2 regions of the Paenibacillus sp. GP183 genome follow, and region 2 is predicted to be linked to the other one. Evidence: riboswitches for the same ligand, from Rfam matches in the RefSeq annotation. Region 2 holds a riboswitch; the other holds the start of a gene.
What was found. A riboswitch is a leader RNA that binds a small molecule or an ion and turns the genes downstream of it on or off. The one in region 2 is predicted to bind thiamine pyrophosphate.
Positions count from the first base shown of each region.

Region 1: linked by a shared signal. The riboswitch ahead of BLV33_RS05000 (ABC transporter substrate-binding protein) and the one ahead of tenI (thiazole tautomerase TenI) in region 2 are both predicted to bind thiamine pyrophosphate.

Region 1 covers NZ_FNSW01000001.1:1,012,290-1,023,164, forward strand. Annotated here, with positions in the region: gene BLV33_RS04975 (IS1595-like element ISPaen5 family transposase) at 1-301, opposite strand, end outside; gene BLV33_RS04980 (TatD family hydrolase) at 408-1,037, opposite strand; gene BLV33_RS04985 (ABC transporter ATP-binding protein) at 1,202-2,005, opposite strand; gene BLV33_RS04990 (ABC transporter permease) at 2,022-2,783, opposite strand; gene BLV33_RS04995 (thiamine-binding protein) at 2,780-3,073, opposite strand; gene BLV33_RS05000 (ABC transporter substrate-binding protein) at 3,101-4,168, opposite strand; TPP riboswitch at 4,292-4,401, opposite strand; gene BLV33_RS05005 (patatin-like phospholipase family protein) at 4,460-5,332, opposite strand; gene BLV33_RS05010 (DUF3369 domain-containing protein) at 5,531-7,096, opposite strand; gene BLV33_RS05015 (sensor histidine kinase) at 7,089-8,627, opposite strand; gene BLV33_RS05020 (hypothetical protein) at 8,642-9,031, opposite strand; gene BLV33_RS05025 (hypothetical protein) at 9,281-9,598, shown strand; gene BLV33_RS05030 (aminopeptidase) at 9,763-10,875, shown strand, end outside.
Region 2 covers NZ_FNSW01000001.1:3,958,601-3,969,475, reverse strand. Annotated here, with positions in the region: gene BLV33_RS19575 (acyl-CoA reductase) at 1-864, opposite strand, end outside; gene BLV33_RS19570 (LuxE/PaaK family acyltransferase) at 861-1,988, opposite strand; gene BLV33_RS19565 (solute carrier family 23 protein) at 1,988-3,316, opposite strand; gene thiE (thiamine phosphate synthase) at 3,332-3,985, opposite strand; gene thiD (bifunctional hydroxymethylpyrimidine kinase/phosphomethylpyrimidine kinase) at 3,982-4,800, opposite strand; gene BLV33_RS19550 (thiazole biosynthesis adenylyltransferase ThiF) at 4,836-5,855, opposite strand; gene BLV33_RS19545 (thiazole synthase) at 5,855-6,619, opposite strand; gene thiS (sulfur carrier protein ThiS) at 6,625-6,828, opposite strand; partial or broken gene thiO (glycine oxidase ThiO) at 6,842-7,954, opposite strand; gene tenI (thiazole tautomerase TenI) at 7,941-8,567, opposite strand; TPP riboswitch at 8,651-8,751, opposite strand; gene BLV33_RS19520 (cellulase family glycosylhydrolase) at 9,956-10,875, opposite strand, start outside.

The DNA.
Region 1 (10,875 bases), 2.9 Mb from region 2:
AAAGTGCTAGTGCTGACCGACCTCGCTTATCATGGACAACTAAGTAAATCGCCCAAAACCAGGTCAGTAGAGGCAACTTAGATTTATGCATGATGGTTCCCGCGGTCACGGAGGTCTGATGAGCACACTGCTGGCACTCGTACAGTCTTCGTTTTTGAATGAAGTAGTATTTCTCATGTTTGCAGCGTGGGCATTGGAAACCATCTTTCCATTTTTGAGCCGAAAGGTAGGACGCACAGTCTTCCTCGGTTCGAAATTCTTTTTGAAATTTGATTAATGACATTTCAACTGCTTTTGCCATCTTCCAATCACTCCGAACGTATGTTTGATATTTCCATTTTATCACACGTATGTTCGTATTGAAAGTTGTTCCTGAGCAGAGTGCATAGTCAGAACATCAGTTCTCTCTATTGTATATCGAGTCTGTAAAACTGTCCAGTGTTGTACATAAGGGCAGTTGCTGCTTCTTGTTCAGATATATGTTTGATTTTAGCAATTTCCTTAATGACATTAATGATCATGCCCGGATGTGTTCGTATTCCTTCAAATGGTCCATCGAATGGCCAGGGACCATCCGTTTCAACCATCAGTAGCTCGATCGGATATTGTGCGGCCAGCTGGCGTATATCTGCTTCATAAAGCACATCAGGTGTAATGGATATGTGGTAACCTTTGGAGATCATTCGTTGGATCGTTTTTTTGCTTCCTTTGAACCAATGAAAATGGGCTTGCTTCACACGATGCCGTTCCAGTAAATCGCAAACAAGATCTGCATCTTCATAGACCGCATGAAGCACAATCGGCTTATGTAAGCTCGCGCTCATAGTGATAAACCGCTCCAATAATTCCAGATAAGGTTCGAGTTCAAAAACGAGACCCTTCTCTTCAGCTTCCTGCCTCCTGTAATAGGGCAAACCCACTTCACCAATGGCAACCATCTGAGAAGCGTGCTGCAAAATCCACTCAAAGAGCTGCTCCCTCTCTTCTTTTCCAGCGACATCTTGTTCGGGATGGTAGCCATAAGCGGCATGTACCAGATTTGGTTATCTGTTGCTCCATGAATCGGTAACTTTGCAGGATTCCAAGTGCCTGGAGACAGCGATCAACCCATGTATCTGCATCGTGGGAAGATTGGATAGTATTTCAACCAATTCGGGTTCCTCGTACATATCCAAATGAATATGAGCATCGATACCGCGGATCAAAGGCTTTCCCCCGATACAGGAATGCTGTGCAGCCTGCCTTGCTCTTTTTTCATAATCGCATAGATCTCCTGCCTCAGTTGTTGAAAGGAAAGATCCAGCATGACGGATTCCCGTCGCGGACGGGCAAAAGGGACCTCAATCACCTTCATAATGCTTGACGGCTTATTGGACAGCACATAGATACGGTCCGATAAATACAGAGCTTCTTCAATACTGTGGGTTACGAAAAGAACCGCTCTCTTGTTCGCTTCCCATATATCCAGCAGCCATGCCTGCATCTCCTGGCGAGTGAGCGCATCCAGGGACCCGAATGGCTCATCCAGACACATCAGCTCTTGCGGACTTAGCAAAGCACGAAGAAAAGAGACTCTCTGCTGCATTCCTCCTGACAGCACATGCGGAAACTCCTGCTCATATCCGCTGAGCCCTACGCGGCCTAGCCATTTTCTGGCTTCTTCTAAAGCTTCACTGAGGCTTGCCCCTGCTATCTCTTGCGCCAGAACTACATTCGACTCTACAGAACGCCAAGGAAACAAAGACGGCTGCTGCGGCATGTAGCTGATAAGCCCCTTTTGGCCGGTGACCAAGCTGCCCTCAAGCCAAACTTCACCTGAAGAAGGCGTGATCAATCCGCCGATAATCTGAAAGAGCGTTGTTTTGCCGCTTCCGGAAGGACCTACTATGGAAACAAACTCACCCTTATCCACATGCAGAGAGATATCGGACAGCACCTGTACGCTTTTGCTCTTGTTCGTATAGGTATGCTGGACATGCTTCAGCTCCAAAATACGTTCGGACATGGACGTTTCCCCTTTCCTAGGATTTGACATTCCAACGAATCAGCAGCTTTTCGAGCCAAACAATTAAGGCGAAGAACAATAAGCTCAAGCAAACAATGATGAAAATGGCTACAAATTCGCGATCCGCCCGATAGTTATTTTTTTGCAGCATCATATAGATGCCGATTCCTTTGCCGCTGCCGAGCCAATCGGCGATAACTGCACCCATGACACTATAGGTGGCTGAGATTTTTAATCCGGAAAAGATAAAGGGCAAGGAATTGGGCAGCTCCAGCTTCATAAATAGCTGCCGCTTGGATGCTCCGATCATTTGCATATATGTATACATGCTCCGGTCCGTTTGCATGAATCCGTCCATCGTTGCAATGGAAATCGGGAAAAAACATACTAATGTAATGACGATGATTTTAGGCAGCAAACCGAATCCGAACAGGATGACCAGCAAGGGTGCGAGAGCAATAGTCGGGATATTTTGAGTCAGGATCAGCAGTGGATAAAATCCGGCTTTAAATCCAGGTACCAGATGCAGTACACAGGCTGTTAGCAGTCCAATCAGCACACCTGCTCCAAATCCGAGTAACGTCATTTGAATCGTTGAACCTGTTAGCTTCAGCAAGGTCGGCAGCGACTGAAGGCCTTCTGACAAAATCTTCAGCGGTGCAGGCAGCAGCCAGCCCGGAATCTGCAGCCATATTGTCGATAACTGCCAAACGACCAAAAGCAGTATGACCACTAATATTGGCGGCCATACTGCCTGGATCCAGTTCGAACGATTCACGGACGATATTTCTCCGTTAATTTATCCATGGAAGCACCGGATGGATTGAATAGAATCTTCACCTGGGACAGGACGCTCGGGCTGCCCATCTCGATCATGGCTGCATTCATGTCCTGTATGATCTGAAGTAGATGATCCAGCTCTCCCTCCATGGTCGTTTCCAGCGGACTTACCTGGTGCTTGACACCGGACTTCGCGATCACCTCAATCGCTCGGTCCACATAAGGAATGACATCTTCATTGTTCTTGGTTTTTGGAATGATTTGAATACTTACCAGTGCATTAGCCATACGATACGCCTCCTTGAGCGATTTTGATTATTTTTTGGACCCGGGCAAGAAGTCGTTGGTGAATGCAGCATCTACATCCAGCTTCTTTTCGAGCAGCTTATGATCCAACATCCAGGTGGCATAGTTATCCCATACGGCTCTCTTTTGCTCACCCCAACGCGGTGCATCATCCTTGTACTTGGGACTGAGCCATTTTTGGCTGGCAATCACCAGCTTTTTGTCCAGATCCGGCACGGCCTTCAGCAGCATATTGGCTGCTTCCTCAGGCTTGTCAATCGCAAATTGGTAACCTTTTGCCGCAGCAGCAGTGAAAGCCTTGACGATTTCAGGTTTTTCCTTAATCATCTTCTCGCTTGTCGCAAGTACAGGTGTATAGTAATCCAGTTTATCCGAATATTTGGTCAAGTAAATCATATTAATCGGCTCATTGCGAAGCTCCGCATCTACACCTGTCCAAGCATAATAGATCCAGGAAAAATCAATATCTCTCTTAACCGCAGTAAAATAATCAGCGGATCCGATGTTGACGACCTTCACCTTGCTGACATTCGCTTTCTCCTGCTGCATCAAGGATTCGATGACCGCCATTTCCACAGGTGCCCCGTAACCGCCGTAAGTTTTACCTTCAAAATCCTTAGGCGTTTTAATGTTCTTACTTACCGGGGAAGCAAAACCGGAAGTATTATGCTGAATGATGGCAGCTATGGATACAATCGGAACTCCCTGAATTCGCGCATTGGTAATACTCTCTTGAACACTAACGCCAAATTCAGCTTTTCCGGCTGCTACCATGCCCTCCGAACCGCCATCTCCCGGCTGAATAATCTCCACATTCAAACCTTCTTGTTCGAAATAACCTTGATCCTTCGCCACGTACAACCCGGTGTGATTCGTATTCGGTGTCCAATCGAGCACAATCTTAACATCGGTCAGCTTGGCAGGCTTTGTACTTGCTGCCGCTGTTGCCGCAGGTTTTTCTGTGGCTGCTGATGTTGCTGTTGCTGAATTCCCATTATTGTCTGTTTTTGCTCCACAGCCTGCGACAACAACGGTCAAGCTCATCATTAGCACGGATGCCATTTTTCCCCACTTCATGCTGTATCTCTCCTCCAACTGTTTGTTACCAAATAAAAAACGCCCCGGTATCCGTGGGCGTCTTATGAGCGCAATTGGTAAGGCATTTGCATAAAAATATCCACTCGGAAATGAACCGAACGGATGTGCATTTGATCTTATTCTCTACGCTGGCATTACCCAGATCAGATTAACGGTTAGTGACAGTTTGGTCACAATCTCAGCCTGACTCCTCAAGCTCCCGTGGGTTATTTGGTTGTACATTTAAGATACATCAACTTTCCGGCAATTGCAATGCTATTTCTTTTATCCTTACAATTTAATCATCCTGGATTCTTCTTCAGCCCATTCATCAAATTTCGTCAATGAACGCTCGGCATCGTCATACCCAAGCTCATAAAGCAGCTGCAATTTATCTGCATTCTTTTCCACACGGCTCACCATCATAGGCGAAGAAGGACGAATAACCAAGGCTTTCCCTTGTTTCTCCAGCTCATCTACTATTTCCAGCGATTCATTATAGATTTGGCTGCGATTCACCAGTGCATCCACAAGCCCATTGTATTTGGGATAGACACTTTTGGCGAACCATTTTTGCTTGAATGGTGATTTTCTATAACCTTTTTCTTTCGTTAAAATAATCACGTGACGCTCATTTCCATCCTTGATGGACTGCTTGATAGGAATCGGATCGACAAGGCCGCCGTCAAACAAGGTGCGTCCTTCAAACACGACTGGCTGGGAAATAAAAGGAAGACTGCTGGAGGCTCGGAGGATAGTTGATGTATTCTCCATCAAATCATGCTTCGTATAATAAACCGTCTCCCCTGTAACAGCATCTGTTGTACCTATGGCAAAACGCTGTTCCGAGGAATAAAAGGCAGGAAAATCAAAAGGCTCGAGCACATTGGGAAGTTGATTAAAGATGAAGTCCATACCGAACATACTTTTCTCGCGTAACAAGTTGCGGTAACTCAAGTACCGATGGTCCTTTATGTATCCGATTGTCACTTTCTTGTTACGGCCCCGCTGACGGGAAATATAGGAAGTTGCATTACAGGCTCCAGCCGAAACACCGACCACATATGGGAAATACAAATCATAGTCGATTAAGTAATCAAGTACTCCAGCCGTATAGACTCCTCTCATACCGCCGCCCTCAAGCACTAAACCAATACCATTCATATGCCTTCTCATCACCTATCCTTAAGCTTGTATCTGTATTTTCATTTGTATCAGTTACACTTTCCTCTATTGTACAGGATTTGACAAAAAAAAGAAATTCTTATCTCGGAAAGAAGATATGATCTTCCTTCCCATATGACTAAAAAACCTCCATACTCAAAAGTGAGATTGAAGGTTTATCAAAGCTATTATATTAGATCATGTGTATTTTTCTTTAATGACAAGAAATTCATCCAGATGAGTCAAAAACAAATCTACCAACACCGGATCAAAATGACGGGCCTTTTGGCTTAGAAGGAAATCCAGCACTCGGTCCAAATCCCATGCCTTCTTGTACACTCTATCGCTGCAAAGGGCGTCAAATACATCGGCTACTGCTGTAATCCGACCATAGATGTGGATGATTTCTCCCTTTAAGCCATGAGGATAACCGCTCCCATCATACTTCTCATGATGCTGCTGAGCGATAGTTGCCGCCGCATTAAGCACCTGCTTATTGGAATGCTTCAGCATTTCATACCCCAAACCCGCATGAGACTTGATGACTTCAAATTCCTCATCGGTCAGTGGGCCCGGTTTGTTCAATATAGCATCCGGAATGCCGACCTTCCCGACATCGTGCATGGGAGATGCCAAGCGAATCACCTCGGCCTCCTGCTCCGAGAGCCCATACTTTAGTGCCAAGAGCCTTGAATATTCCGCAACTCTTTTGACATGATGTCCGGTTTCCTTGGAACGCGTTTCCGTAATTTCACCCATGGTGTAAATAATTTCCTTCTGCGTGTTTTCCAGCTCTAGATTTAAATAAATGTTCTCAAAGGCTACGGAGACATTCGCACAATAAATCTCCACCAAATAACGTTCCCACTCACTCAGAGTCTGGAAACCGTTGATATAAATCACATTTTCCATGCCCATTTTACTTCGAAAATAAATGGTCATGTGGCATGAACTATATATGCTGATTTTTGTTTGAAAGGCTTGCTCTATGAACTCAAACACATCTCTGGGCACTACATCCCTGGCTCTTTGTTCCCCGGTCTGGGCATAATCACCGCTGGCGGCCAATATGTATATATCTTCTTCTTCCTTCGTGACGGCAAAGCTGCAATGAACCGCATTCTCATTCGCATTGACAATGGAGATTAATTGAGTCAGAACACCGGAGGCGAATTTTTTCATCGATTGAAGCTCAAATAAGGTCGGTGCCGATTTGATTATTTCTTCAAGGCCGTTTCTGCTCTTCTCAATCACTTTAATATCACGAAAGGAACGTAAGGCAGACACTACGGTGGTGAACAGCTTTTGGGTCGTAAGCTCTGTTTTCTCTTTGTAATCATTGATATCGTAATCCATGATGACTGATTTCTCGGGAGCCTGACCGGGTTGGCCGGTGCGCAGAATGATACGGATAGATTGATTTTTCATCTCTTTGCGTAAATATTTAATGAGTTCCAGCCCTGCATGCTCACTCTCCATCACGACGTCAAGCAGGATGAGCGCGGCATTCGGGTGCGCCTCAATCAGTTCCTTGGCTTCAGTAGCTGAAAATGCACTGTGAAACTCCAGCTTTTTCCCGTCAAAAATAAAATCATTCAACACCATTTTTGTAACCTGATGAACCTGCTTTTCGTCATCCACGATAAGAACTTCCCAAACCTCTTGATTACGCTCCTTAACCAATAAGGGACTTCTATCATAACCCTTCTCTTCATCCGCAAAAATCAGCTCATCATCAAGTTCTTGAGGATTATCACTATTCATGGAATGTTTCCTCCTCTATTGGTATCTCAATATAAAACATACTGCCGCGGCCCAGCGTGCTGTGTACTTGAATGGTTCCCCCCAGCGACTGCGTCACCAGATTATAAACAATATTCATACCGAGCCCTGTTCCGCCATTACCCCGGCTTGTCGTGAAGAAAGGATCGAAAATCTGCTCCAAAACCTCCTGCGGCATTCCTTTGCCATCGTCTGAATACATAAAAATAATCCGATCCTTTTCCGCATTAATCTTAAATATGAGGTTGCCTTCTTCTCCCGATTCATAAGCGTGGTTCAAAGAGTTCATAACCAGATTGGTCATGATTTGAGAAATGGCTCCCGGAGTGCTGTACAGTTCAAGGCTGCTGTCACACTCAATCAAAACTCTATGTTTTGTTTTCTTGAGAGTGGGTCCCAGACTGACGATGACCTCTTCCATGTACTCTTTTAATTTAAACGTACGCTTTGCTTCACTGGTTTGATCCACGGAAACCTGCTTAAAGCTCCGCACAAGTGCAGATGCGCGCACCAAATTGGATTGTATCATTTCGGTTGTTTCTATTAGTGTGAGGATGAATTGATCCAGGTCCGATTTTTTCATTTTATTTTGTTGGTAATTCGTTTGAAAGTCTTTTATTTTCTGCTCCAAGAAGGAGACGGCTGTAACACCGATGCCAATGGGCGTATTAATTTCATGCGACACTCCGGCGACCAGACTGCCCAGCGCGCCCATCTTTTCCGATTGAACCAGCTTTTCCTGCGCATTTTTTAAAGATTCAAGAGCATTCTGCAGCTCATAATACCGTTCGTCCAGGTTAATGACCATCTCGTTAAAAGCATCGGAAACCTCTTCAATTTCAGGTGAGGCGCGAAAGTCCAGTTTAGGCAGGGTGCCGCCCTGCTTGACGATAACAGCGGCTTCACGCAGACGCATCAAAGGCAAAATAACAATGTTGCGAAGGATTAACCATAAGATCACCATCAACAGAATCGCAGATGAAAGACCGGCGAGAATGGAGAACACAATGCGTTTGGTAACGAGATCCGATTCCTCGCTGGAATCATAAAGAACCTCAACAGCTCCAATAACAGAACCGTCCTCTTGAAGCGGAGCTACGAGCCGAACAATTGGCATCCCCATTTGTTTCTTGGGGATCCTTTCAACAAATGTCTTATCTTGTTCAGGTATAACCGGATTTTTGGAATTCATCTGTTTTCCTACCCAATCTCGTTGAGAGGAAGCCAAAATTAAGCCCTGTTTGTCATAAAGAATCAGTTGATATACTTGCTTATTTTTATATTTGATATAATCGAAGATTTGTTGAACATCATGAACAGACCGCGACTCTTCATATCTTCCGTTAATCGCTACGGTCATACCGCTGATTTGACTGACATAGGCTTGCTCAACGGATTTTTGCAAGTTCACCGTATCAATAACCAGAAATAAAGAAATGATAAACAAGGTTGCTGCCGAAACAAAAAAGATGATTTTTTTTTGCAATCCTGTTCTCTTTCTAGGTGACGCCATATGTATTTTTCCCCTTATTTGATTTCAAATTCTTTGGTTTGAGATACATTGTAAGGGGTATGATCATTATTGTGCAGGGAAACCTTCACCTTGTGCATGCCGACAGTCAGATCTTTAAAGACATACTTATCTTCTGTGGATACTTTCTTCTCGCCATCATCATCCAGATACAAATGCATATGCCCTTCTCCCGGGACCCGTTCCTTTCCATAATGCTGAGGCGAAATAGTAATATCAGTTTTGAAGCTAACAGTTGCTGTACGTTCCGAAACATAGACTTTTAACTCCAAGCTTGGCTTTTTGACCGTGGTTTCAGCAGGTACCGTTGTTGCTATTTTGCTGCTGCAAGCCGTGATAAGAAACACAGCTAGTGCCAAAACTACAATTATCTTGGTCGCGTTCATCATATCACTCCTATAATGGTGAAGATTGTCAAAAAACAGATGATTTGATATAAGCTTAAAAAGAAAAACAGATTTTGTCCACAATTAATTTTTATGGGAATTATTGGTCAAACTTCGCTGTCGAAATTAATAAAAACATATCTATTTCTGCGCTTGCCCGGGAAATAACTTTTTGGGGCTGGGAATGTTTCTAAGTATTTTGGAGCAAGGTAATATGGAACATTTCAGATGATTATTGGAGGAGATAACATGGTAGAAACCGAGCAGCACCAGGAACCGCTCCGCCATGCTCAGGAAGCTGCCGAGCAGGCCGTAACTTCCGCTGATTCAGCAGTCAGACGCTTGCATAACGCAATCGATGAAGCAAATCCGCACGATATTTTATCAGCACAAGCAAACTTGGGTCATGCCATAAACCAGGTTAAAGATGCAATGGAGCAGCTGCAAAATTTCAATAACGAATCTTATGGACAGCAAATCAAACTGAACCTGCAGCAGCTGGATCAAACTTTGCAGGAATTGGAAAGCGATGACAATACTTATCAATTTCCCAAACAAGTCAGATAATGCGGAGTGCAAAGTGGTCGAGAATTCGATCACTTTTTGCTGTTTATTAACCCTGTTAACGGAGCGTTAGATGTCGGATCTTGCAGCATCCAATGGGCTATAAATTATCGTATGAATAAGGTATAATCATACATTGACAATATCATTTAAGGGAGATTATGAATATGAGAGATCCTCGCCTTCAAACCTTTGCCCGTAATATCATTCAGTATTCCGTTAATCTGCAGCCTGGTGAGAACATATTGTTTGAAATGATCGGCGTCAAAGACCCGGAGTTGGCCAAGTGCTTGATTGAAGAAGCTTATGCTGCAGGAGGGAATCCTTTCATAGAGCTTCGTGACCCTGCCATAACCAGGAGCCTGCAGCTAGGAGCTCAGCAAGAGCATTTCTCCCAATGGTCTGAATTTGAATTGGTTCGGATGCGCCAAATGGACGCCTATGTGGCTGTTCGCAGCGGAGAAAACATTACAGAATCGTCCGATGTTCCGGATGAAAAGATGAAAACATTCCTGAAGTATGTTCAACGCCCGATTTTTGATGAAAGAATTAACAATACGAAATGGGTTGTCATGCGTTATCCGAATGGCTCCATGGCACAGCTTGCCGGCCAAAGCACGGAAGCGTTCGAAGATTTTTACTTCCAGGTATGCAACCTGGATTATGGCAAAATGTCCGCTGCGATGGACGGGCTTGTCGACCTGATGAACCGTACGGATCGAGTTCGCCTAGTTTCTCCGGGTACCGATATCAGCTTTTCAATCAAGGATATCCCGGCGATCAAATGCGCGGGCCTTCGCAATATTCCTGACGGAGAAGTGTACACAGCCCCGGTCAAGAATTCCGTCAACGGAGTGATCAGCTACAATACACCGACCAATTATTCCGGTTCCTCCTTTGAAAACATTGTGCTTCGTTTCGAGAACGGACGGATTGTTGAAGCAACCAGCAACAATTCGAGCAAGTTGAACGAAATCCTGGACACGGACGACGGCGCACGTTATATTGGCGAATTTGCCATCGGCGTTAACCCCTACATCCAGCATCCGATGAAAGATACATTATTTGATGAAAAAATTGACGGAAGCCTCCATTTTACGCCGGGCCAAGCCTACGAGATTGCAGATAACACCAACCGTTCCTCTGTTCATTGGGACATGGTGTTGATCCAACGACCCGAATATGGCGGCGGTGAGATTTACTTTGACGATGTATTGATCCGCAAAGACGGCCGTTTCGTACTCCCTGAGCTGGAGCCGCTCAATCCGGAAAACTTGATC
Region 2 (10,875 bases):
TAGGCGAGCAATCGTATCGTCCATCCGATCAGGTGTCAATGCTTCTTGGCCAATCATCGCAAAGCTGATCCGATGTCCAAAGGTCAAACAATTTTTATGGATAGGTATACGCGGGCGAATATTCTCAAGCGTCTTGTTGCTTCCATAAGTAATTATTGCATCGGCCATTTCAATGGCCGGGTCTTCAAATTCCCTATTTCCCCCCTGCCATGGAAGAATCGCAATGGCATCTCCCAAACGTTGATCAACCTCAGCTAGTGACTCCGCAAACCAGACTGCCATTAGAGGTTCTGCTGATGAAGTCTTCCCTAGTTGGGCCGATTTTAAGAGCAACCCCATAATAAGACTCCAAATCGAGATTCCGGGAACATTACCGGAAAATATATGAAAAATCAGCTTAGGACCATAGATTCGACTGAATCCGCCTGACTTTCTTGGCCGAAACTCATCCAACATCGCTGGATTATCGAACTCCTCATCGAGGAATCGCAACAGTTCTTTTTTGCGAAAAGTCCGCATATAGCGTTTGAGCTGAAGGCGAATCATATCCGCATCGTAGCCAGTCACATAAGGAAGCAGCAGCTCAGCTAATCGGCGTTGTGGGTAATTTGGGTCTAACCACTTGTGTACGGCGAGGTCAATTTTATCTATGATCTCGGAAGTGGTAAGCAGCGCCAAATAATCATGTCGATTTTTTTCAAGCCTACATGAAATTTCGCGAATTTTTTGTTCATTTAATGTAGGAAACATCAGTGAATAAACACCTTGCGGAGTCTCGATTTGTTGGATTTCTTGCTCATCCACCGACATATCAACGGGTAGCTTATACGCTTGAATTCGATAAACAAATGGTCTCGTATTCATATATTTACCTGTATGTTCAAAAATTCATCTACGGCAATGGAACAGCCCCGCGCTTCGCTGCCTTGGATTCTACCCATTAATTGAAAGCCATGTTCATGTCTAACCCCAAGATCCTCTGTCAGAATGGCCGTACAAGAATTCCAATTCGCCAAATCATAATGCGCCAAAACACCACTTTTGCCATTTTCAACCGGTTGCAGCGTATTCGGATCCAAAACACAAGTCCTTAACCAAGCAGGACCTGCCTTCATGTAGTTAATCTGACCGCTATTCGACAAATTCTCATAAATGGTTTGGTCATAAAATTGTGAGCTCAGCTCTGTCATCCCGTACATATTTATGCAGAATGCTCTTTGCACATGAAAGTAAGTATAGAATTGACGATAAAGCGTCTCAACCTCTATTTCACGTGATTGTCCCTTAAAACCGCCTGTATCCAAAATGCGACTTCCCGGAGGAAGCTGAAAGATTAAGTTATGTGCTTCGCAATAATCTAAAAAATGGACGTAAGCGAAGGTAGCTCCTAAAAGAAGCACTGGTTTCCCTAACGCTTCCGATTTCTTTAAAGTACTAACAAGTGCCTCCATTTGCAAACCATGTTCATTAAAGAAAAACTGGCTATCCGGACTGCCATATCGTTCAACAGCAAGGGATAAATAACGGGATAGAGACGAGTTTACATTCCTATCACGTGCGGGTGAAAGCACATATTGGGTCATTTTTTCCAGATCCGGCATTACAAAGTGCTTGAAAGCACTAGTCATGGAAGCATCCCAAACGTCCAAAGTCGGATGGAATTGCCGCCCTTTATGCTCAGCATTCGTTGTTCCGCTAGTCATAAAAACAGCCTCTGCCTCATCGCTTGGTTCACAAGACAGCACCGCATTTTTGAAGGCTTGGATTGGAACGGGCGGAATATCACGCCAGTTTTTTACTGTATAGGGAGTTTTGCGTTTTAATTGTGCGTATTTTTGAAAAGCTCGGTTGTGTTCATATTGAAAATGAAACAATTGCAACGCAAGCGAATTAAAAGCTGCTTCACTAGCATTCTGTTCCAGAGATAATGAAGCATTAGCGATAAATTGCAAAACCTCACGATTTATGAATGCAGAAGCTTCTCGCATTAGCTCTTACTCCTTCGTAAAAATAATGGAATATGGACTAAAAATAGTTGTAAGAATATAGCACTGCACGCACCTACCAAAATACTATTCGTCAAAATAGTACCCCAAATCCCTGAGATTTGTGTAAAATTTTCAGGCAAGGCAATGGCAAGCAATAAAGATAAACCCGCTATTGTATAATTCGCCTCGGTTTTTGGCATTTTCACTAATATCGAGATACCCGACATCAGCAATCCAGCCGCAGCAGGTAAGAATAGACCGCCTACAACTGCATCAGGGGTCAGAGCCAGCACCGCGCCTGCTTTTGGCACAAAGCCCAATACAAGAAAAATCACACCAGCCATAATGACCGGAAACCTTGAACCTACTCCAGTTAGACGAAGCAGTCCTACATTTTGCGCATAAGCTGTTGTCGGTGTACCACCAAGAACGGATGAAATCATCGAGCCTACGGATTCACCAGTAAAAGCAAGCTTAATGCGCCGAGAATCAAGCTTAATATCAACCATTTCTGCGGCAGCATGATAAACGCCCATAGCTTCAATAACGGCAACGATATAAGCAATAAAAAATGTAAGAATGATACCTGCATCCCAAGTGAACGCACCGTAAGGAAATAATTGAGGAAGACCAAACCAGCCTTTTTGCGAAATAACCGAAAAATCAGTCTTTCCCATAAAGACAGACAACAAGTCTCCAATAATTAAAGCAATTAAAAAACCATACGATTTCCACAGCCCTTTTCCGAAATTCGATAAAAGGATAACAATGACAGCTGTTGTAATGGATAATAGCAAATTAGGACCGGAAAGAAATCCAGGCATACCAGGACTGCCGCCTAAAAACTCAAACATCGTGAAATGTGAAAGCGCAATGCCTACGACACAAATGACAGTTCCAGACACAACTGGAGTGAAAAACTTTTGAAGCTTGCCCAGCAACCCGGTGACGGACATAATGAAAACTACAACTGCGCTAATCAAAATAGCACCGCCTGCTGCCGAGAGTCCATTCGCTTTACCTGAGGTGATCATTAAAGAATCAAAAGCGGCTGAAGGACCTTGAACTATGGGCAATCGGGCTAATCTAGTTGCTTGTGTTAAAGTAACAAGACCTGCGGCAATAAATATCGCATTAACCAAATTGGAAGCCATCGCCAAAGGCAGACCAACCATTGCAGCAATAAATAAGGGGTCTAACCAAACATTAGATACGAATACATGCTGTAAACCGTAAAGAAAACTCTGGACAAGAGGCATTTTACGCTCAATATCGCGACTCAGATCGGGCACAGATTCATTACCGGCAAATTGAATATTTTGTTCCAAATTAAAGATCCCCTTTCATTTGGTATGGTAATTGTTCACGATTTGCAGTATTTCCTCTGCAGCCTTTTGTGGTGAAGCGGCTAAACTGATTGCAGATACGACAGCAACACCGTCAGCTCCGGACTCCACAACCTTTTCCGCCGTTTCAGCTGTAATACCGCCGATCCCAACTATGGGAATAACGATGCCGTTTTGCCGTATTTCACGGATCATTTGGGGTCCTTGTACCTCTCTCGCGTCGAGCTTAGTTAAGGTCGTATACATGGGACCTGCCCCCAAATAATCTGCACCATTACGTACAGCTATTTCAGCTTCAGCGACATTATGTGCAGAAACACCGACTATTTTATCCAACATATTAGCTCTAATATTCAGAAGGGAATCATCTTCCTGTCCAATATGCAGGCCATCCGCTTTCAATTTTAAAGCCAGCTCCACGTCGTCATTTACTATGAATAAAACGTCATGCGCTTTACAAAGCTTCCTCAGCTCACTGCCAAGGTAAATTGCGTCTTGACCTGTTAATGCTCCCTTACCTTTTTCACGAAATTGGAAAGCAGTTATCCCTCCAACAATCGCTTCATGCAAAACGATTAACGGGTCCTTGACACAATTCGGACTCCCCATAACAAAATAGAGTTTCAAGCGCTCCTTTAATTTTGATTTCATACCTTTGTCCTTTCGTTCATGCGATTATAAGCCCAATGGTTGGTTGGCCCATGACCATGACCTAACCCTAGCGGGTACGCAATTGCCGATTGGATAAAACTTTTTGCAGTTTGAATGGCATTCTGCATCGTAGAGCCCTTGGCTAGCTCGGATGCAATCGCTGCCGCAAATGTACATCCCGTACCGTGTGTATCTTTGGTTAATATCCTTGTTGCAGTAAATTTCGTAAAAATTTTACCATCATACAAAATATCTATAGCTTCTTCACTTTCTTTTCCATGACCGCCTTTTACCAATACATGCTTGGCGCCCAGCTTATAAATTTGTTTGGCTGCTTCCTTACGATCCTCTAAAGTTTCAATCCCAAATCCTGCTAGAACCTCCGCTTCGAGAATGTTGGGAGTCACTACTTCCGCTAGTGGAATGAGCACCTTGCGCATAGCCTCCACAGCATCTTCTCGTAATAATGCAGTACCGCCTTTAGCGATCATGACGGGATCAACGACTAAATTAGGCCAGCCGTATTTTGTAATTTGGCAGGCTACGGCTTCGATAATCTCTTTGCTGAACAGCATGCCTGTCTTCAGTCCCTGCGGTTCAAGATCTGTTCCAATGGAATCTATTTGCTGAATAATGATGTCAACTGGCAATGCAAGAACACCTTGCACACCAAGCGTATTTTGTGCTGTGACAGCAGTTATAACAGACATGCCATAAACACCTAGTTCTTGAAAGGTTTTGAGATCGGCTTGGATCCCAGCACCGCCGCCGCTATCTGAACCGGCAATCGTTAATACTTTACTTACTTTTGCCATCATGTTTAATGACTCCTTTAACACAAATTAAAATATTAGCCAAGATAACGAGTATATAAGCTGCGTGCCTGTGCGATATCCTTCGTGCCATGAATGAGTACACGACCGTCTTGAAAAATGACTAGACGATGATTGCCAATTGTAAATGAAATGAGATAGGGGTTAGCCTCAACATGTCCCCCTTGCTGCATAAGTGTTTGCGCAACTTCTTTCATGTTTCGTGAAAAAGGCTTGGCGGGTCGGATTTGTACGGTATCACGTCCACATAAGACTGCGGAATGGGATAGATTTTCGCTTAATAAATAGGGGTATGTTCGTTTCTCGCCACAGGAAGGACAGTTAGGTTTTTTCAATTTATCGGCTTTTATCGCGCAATGTGCATTCGTCCACAAATCAAAGCTAATGAGTTTGCCATGTAAAGAAATCAAATCTTCCACTAGGATTTTTAAAGCCTCGCTGGTTTGGTAGGAAATGACCATTTGCACAACAGGAGCAATAACACCCACAGTATCGCAGGTAGCTCCTCCCATCGGCATATTTTCCAAGAGGCAATTCAAGCAGGTTGTAATCCCAGGTAAAACGGTAAAGGTTAGGCCATAGCTGCCTACACATGCACCATAAATCCACGGTATCCCTATCTTTTGGGAGATGTCATTTATTAAGAGTCGTGCTTCAAAATTGTCCGTTGCGTCTAAAATCAGATCAACGCCCTTGACGAGATCTTCGATCTCTCTAATCGTCACATCCATGATATGCGTTCGAATATCTACCTCTGAGTTGATTTCCTTTAATCGGTGTCTCGCGGCAATGGCTTTAGGCAGCCGCTGCCGTGCGTCTTCTTCATTAAAAAGCTGCTGCCGCTGCAAATTGCTCCATTCGACATAGTCACGATCCACTATTGTAATCGTACCGACACCTGACCTAACTAGCGTTTCCGCAATCCCAGTACCCAAGGCGCCAGCTCCGATAATTAAAACATGCTTCTGACCCAGCTTTTCCTGCCCCTTTGGCCCGATAGGCTTAAACAGCTGCTGTCTGGAATAACGTGCGTTCATTATTTGCTCATTCCTTCTGCAGGACTGCTTGCCGTGGCATAACGCTTCTTTGGAATGCGTCCGGCTTCAAAGCCTAAACGTCCTGACTCTATGGCTAATCTCATCGCCAATGCCATTTTGACAGGATCTTTAGCTCCAGAAACCGCGGTATTCAATAGAACAGCATCGGCACCCAGTTCCATTGCAATGACAGCATCCGAAGGCGTACCAATTCCTGCGTCAACAATAATAGGGACACTCGCTTGCTCAATAATCAAACTTAGATTAAGAGGGTTCACAATCCCTTGCCCTGAACCAATGGGTGAAGCGCCCGGCATAATGGCATGAGCCCCTAAATCTTGAAGTCTTTTGGCCAATAACACATCATCCGAAGTATAAGGCAAGACAATAAAACCTTCCGCCAATAGCATTTCAGTCGCTTTTAACGTTTCAATCGGATCTGGGAGGAGTGTCTTAAAATCCCCGATAACTTCAACCTTGATCATATCGCACAGCCCGGAAGCCTTAGCTAGTCTCGCAATCCGTACGGCTTCTTCAGCTGTTTTGGCCCCAGCCGTATTCGGGAGAAGAGTAAATTGCGATAAATCCAGCATTTCCAAAAAATTCGGTTGCGTGGGTTCAAAAATATTCATTCTCCGCACAGCAAAAGTTAAAATTTGCGTCTCCGATACTTTAACAGCTTCGCGCTGCACCTCAAAGCTTGGAAATTTACCCGTTCCTAAAAGAAGTCTTGAATTAAATGTATACGATCCTATTTTCAACATATTTATCATCCGCCTCCTACAAAATGTACGATCTCAATACGATCACCACTGGATACCGTTGTGTTCAAATGATTCGCTTTTTCCAAAATAACCTGATTCAACTCAACAATCACAATCTTCTCTTCTAAACCTAAATGCAACAAGAGCTGAGAAATCGTGGTTACCGTTTCGGGTACTCCTATAGGGTCCCCATTAATAATTAGTTGCACAATATGCACTCCTTTACTGTTGAATTTGATGACGCGCGGGTGAGAATGCAGATAAATCCAGCGCATTGGGTTCTTTGCCTTCTACTAGATCCGTCATGATTTTACCCGTAATCGGGCTTAATAAAATACCATTGCGATAATGGCCCATTGCGATAAAAAGTCCTTTAAGATTCGGCGCTTCCCCTAAATAGGGAAGACCGTCAAGGGTTTGCGGGCGAAGCCCTGCCCAGCTTGTTTCCCAACGAGCGGAAGCAATGGAAGGAAGCAGCTCCTTAGCCTTGCCCATCAAAGTAAAGAGACCTTCCATACTCACAGATCTATCGTAAGAATGCTCAATCATTGTTGCACCCACAACGATTCTGCCGCCTTGTTTCGGGACCAAATAATGAAAAATAGTGGATTGAATGAGAGGCGTATGGGTCACTACAGAGAAACATTCCCCTTTGACTGGATATACGTTCAAGGATAACCCTGTTTGCTCTAGAAGCTGATTCCCCCATACTCCCGTTGCCATAATAACCTGATCACCATGTATAGTTTCTTCGTTTGTAATAACCCCTCTTACTTTGCCATTCGTTATCAAAAGCGAATTAACCTCAGCATATTCCCTTATTTCAGCACCAAGAATAGCCGTTGCTTTAACATAAGCCGTTGAAAGCCTAGGTGCTAATACTTGGCCTTCGTCGGGAAAATACATCGCGCCTAGAATATGGTTTGAAAGCGCAGGTTCCCTCTCTAATGCTTGCGAAAGGGTGAGCCATTCTACTTGCTCGCCTGAGCTTTGTTGAAAAGTCACAGTGCGGCGATATTCTTCAACATGTTCTGGGAGAAAAGCAATTTTCAACATCCCCTTTTGAACCAGGCCGATGTCCAACCCACACGTTTCTTTTAATTCCTCTGCTAGCGTAGGAAACATTCTTCTGCTACGCCGCGCTAGCTAAAAGAGTGGCCCTCCGTCTTGCATCTCTGCTTGCGCTCCTAGCATTCCCGCCGCTGCGCCCGATGCCCCGGAAGCAATACGATCCCGTTCCAAAAGAAGAACCTTGAAGCCCTTCTTCGACAGATGAAAGGCAATGGACCCGCCGATTACTCCGCCACCTATAATAATCACATCATAACCTGTCATCCGATCGCCCCATTTGTAAAAAATCATAATATGCCTTTGCAGCGAGTACTGGATTTTCAGCATCAAGAATACCGCTCATTACGGCAATTCCCCTTGCTCCATTACGCAAAATTTCCCTTGTGTTCTCTGGTTTAATTCCACCGATGGCAATGACCGGAAGAGACACATTCCCCATAACTTGACGTAAAAGATCCACTCCCTTACTAGGTAAACCCGGTTTAGAATCTGTCGGATAAATATGCCCAAAAATAAGGAAATCCGCGCCTTCATCCTCCGCAAGTCTTGCTTCATCAACCGAATGTACAGACTTTCCAATCTTTAGCCGCGGAAAAAGACGTTTCACTTGATTCACTGCGAGACTATGATAAGTAAGCTGCACCCCTGAAATACCCATAGCAGCCGCAACGTCTACGCGATCATTCACAATGATACATTCCGGAGAAACACCGGCAGCCAAGAGAAGCTCGATCCCGTTTATCAATTCGCGAGCCGTTTTCGTTTTTTCTCGCAGATGAAAAGCAGTTACATACTGTTTTATCCTCCCGGCTAATAGAGCAAAGTCATCTAAAGCTAATTTGTTATTTGAAATAATATGTAAACCTTCATAAATCAATAATGAAACACCTCCAAATACATAAAAGACCACTTCTCCTAAGAAAAGTGGTCGTCATCTGCCATAAAATAAAAAAACTACGGAAGATACCGATTCCACTTCCCTCCGCTGGTATAACCCAGATCAGGTTCAAAGGGTTTGGAATACCTTCCATCTCAGCCTAATGGCCCCCCTAGTGATCGCATATAAAATTATTAATTTTAATGTAACATGGAATGAATGAAAAGAAAACAATTACTCTTTACATGGTTCTGGTGCAAAAACGAAATCGCGTGATAACATAGATATATTTTTTCCACAATGAACGTACCATATTTTCCCACAAAATTAAATACATCTATCAAACTAAATGAAGGGTAGAATATCCGTTTAAGCGAATCGAAAACAAAAGAAAAACCGCCCAAACATTAGGCGATTAATTCTGAACTATCGTACCCGTTAGCTGAATCAGTCGCACCATGTTGTAAATCTACTCCATCACAAGCCAAGATTTTGCATCCTCCGGATCGTTAAAAAAATTTATTGGCATTGAGATATTTCCATTTCGCTTGATTTTATTACGAATTCTCCATTTCACTATAGATGAGCAACCAACAATTGAAAGCTTACGAATGGACTTGTTTAACCGCCTTATACTCTCTACAAACTCATTTATTACCTCTTGTGTTAAGCTTGTTTTATAGAAATCAACCCAAATATCCAGGCGTCTATGTAGTTTCCAATATAAATTCTTCTTCCGATTTTATTAAGGAAAACAAGGCGTCTTTATTAGAATAAAAACTTCCATATTTAAGACAATGGATCTCGCCATCTTTATAAAAATAGGGAAATAACGAGCCGCCAGGTGATTTTATACTGTTCACAATAAAACCTCCTCCTAATAACTAATCGATGAATACGTGATATTTACCCCAATAATACCACAATTTGTAATGCAAGATCTTTATACTTACTATTATGTAATCTGCCCGTTAGTCATTCATGCAGCGCAAGATCAGCGCTGCACCACAGAGGATGAAAATGGATAAAATCTGTCAATACTTCTACTGAGGCTGGGAGAAGAAGGTCTATGAACTATGGTGCCATTAGAGCCCAACCGTTAGTCTGACTCCAACCATCACGGTGCATCACAGACTGTCGCACCCAATACGGGTAGCACTTATGGGAGATTAATCCTTTTTGACTGGTTGCACCAGCCTTACCTTTATTTTTGGAAGAAAGTTGCTAAACTAATACCCAACTTCATAAGGATCAATCAGAGGCTCAGCCTTTTTTTAAAAAAGTTCCTCCTGGGTCTACTTTAATTTGCTCTTTTTTAAGATTTCGAGCCTTTTTATTTTCATGGGAGTTCAGCAATACATTTGGGCAACATAAACAATTACAACCGGTTACCCTAAGGGTACCGGTCCTTTACTTATGACTTCGAACCATTCAATACGGACAGGGTTCTTCTCAGCTTTAAGAACAATTGTATGCTGGCCTGAGTCAAGACTAAACCCGAGTTCCGGCTGAACCTTATTCCAGGTTTGTCCATAAACTTCTGCAACTCCAACCAAATCTCCATCTACAGTAATGGCAATCGATCCATTCTCCCCAAATGCACTCACCCATAGATGAATCGTATAAAGTGTCGGACTCGAGTAAGGAGCTACCTGCATGTCATATGCTAACCAGTCACCTGGAGCCAATAGAACGTAAAGCCGTTCATCTATTTGCCACGGTTCCCCTTTACTATGCTGAAAGTTAACCATCTCCCTCTCGCTTTCCACAAACCGAATGTCAACCCCATCGTTGATGCGAAAACCAACATGCTCACTCGTCCGATTCGCAATTGAGAAGCTTACACCCTCGCCACGGTAACCATAAAATATGGCCGGTATATGGGTTTGTGGTCTGCGAAACAGTGCTCGCACAACATAAGGATAATATACGCAATGATCGAACGAGAGGTTATCCAGATACTCCCATAGAATGCGTTCAGCGGTAACTACATCAGGTTTAGCGCCGCCTTGCAAATAATCAACCAACTGTTGCCATTGATTTGGAGTTTTTACTCGACAAGGAGAATTTCCTTTGCCCATCTTCTTCCAGGTCCAGAAATTCCAAGAGATCTCATGATCCTCGAACAAACGGAATGCGCCTGCGTACCATTCTTTGTTGTTCTCGCCGCCTTCTCCCATGAAGATCGGCACGTTCCATTCTACTCTCTTGTCCAAATACACCTGAATACTCTCTGTATCCGGATTATTCCAATACTTATGAAATTGCAGCATCAAATTGTCATCCAGCTTATTCGTGAATATGGACC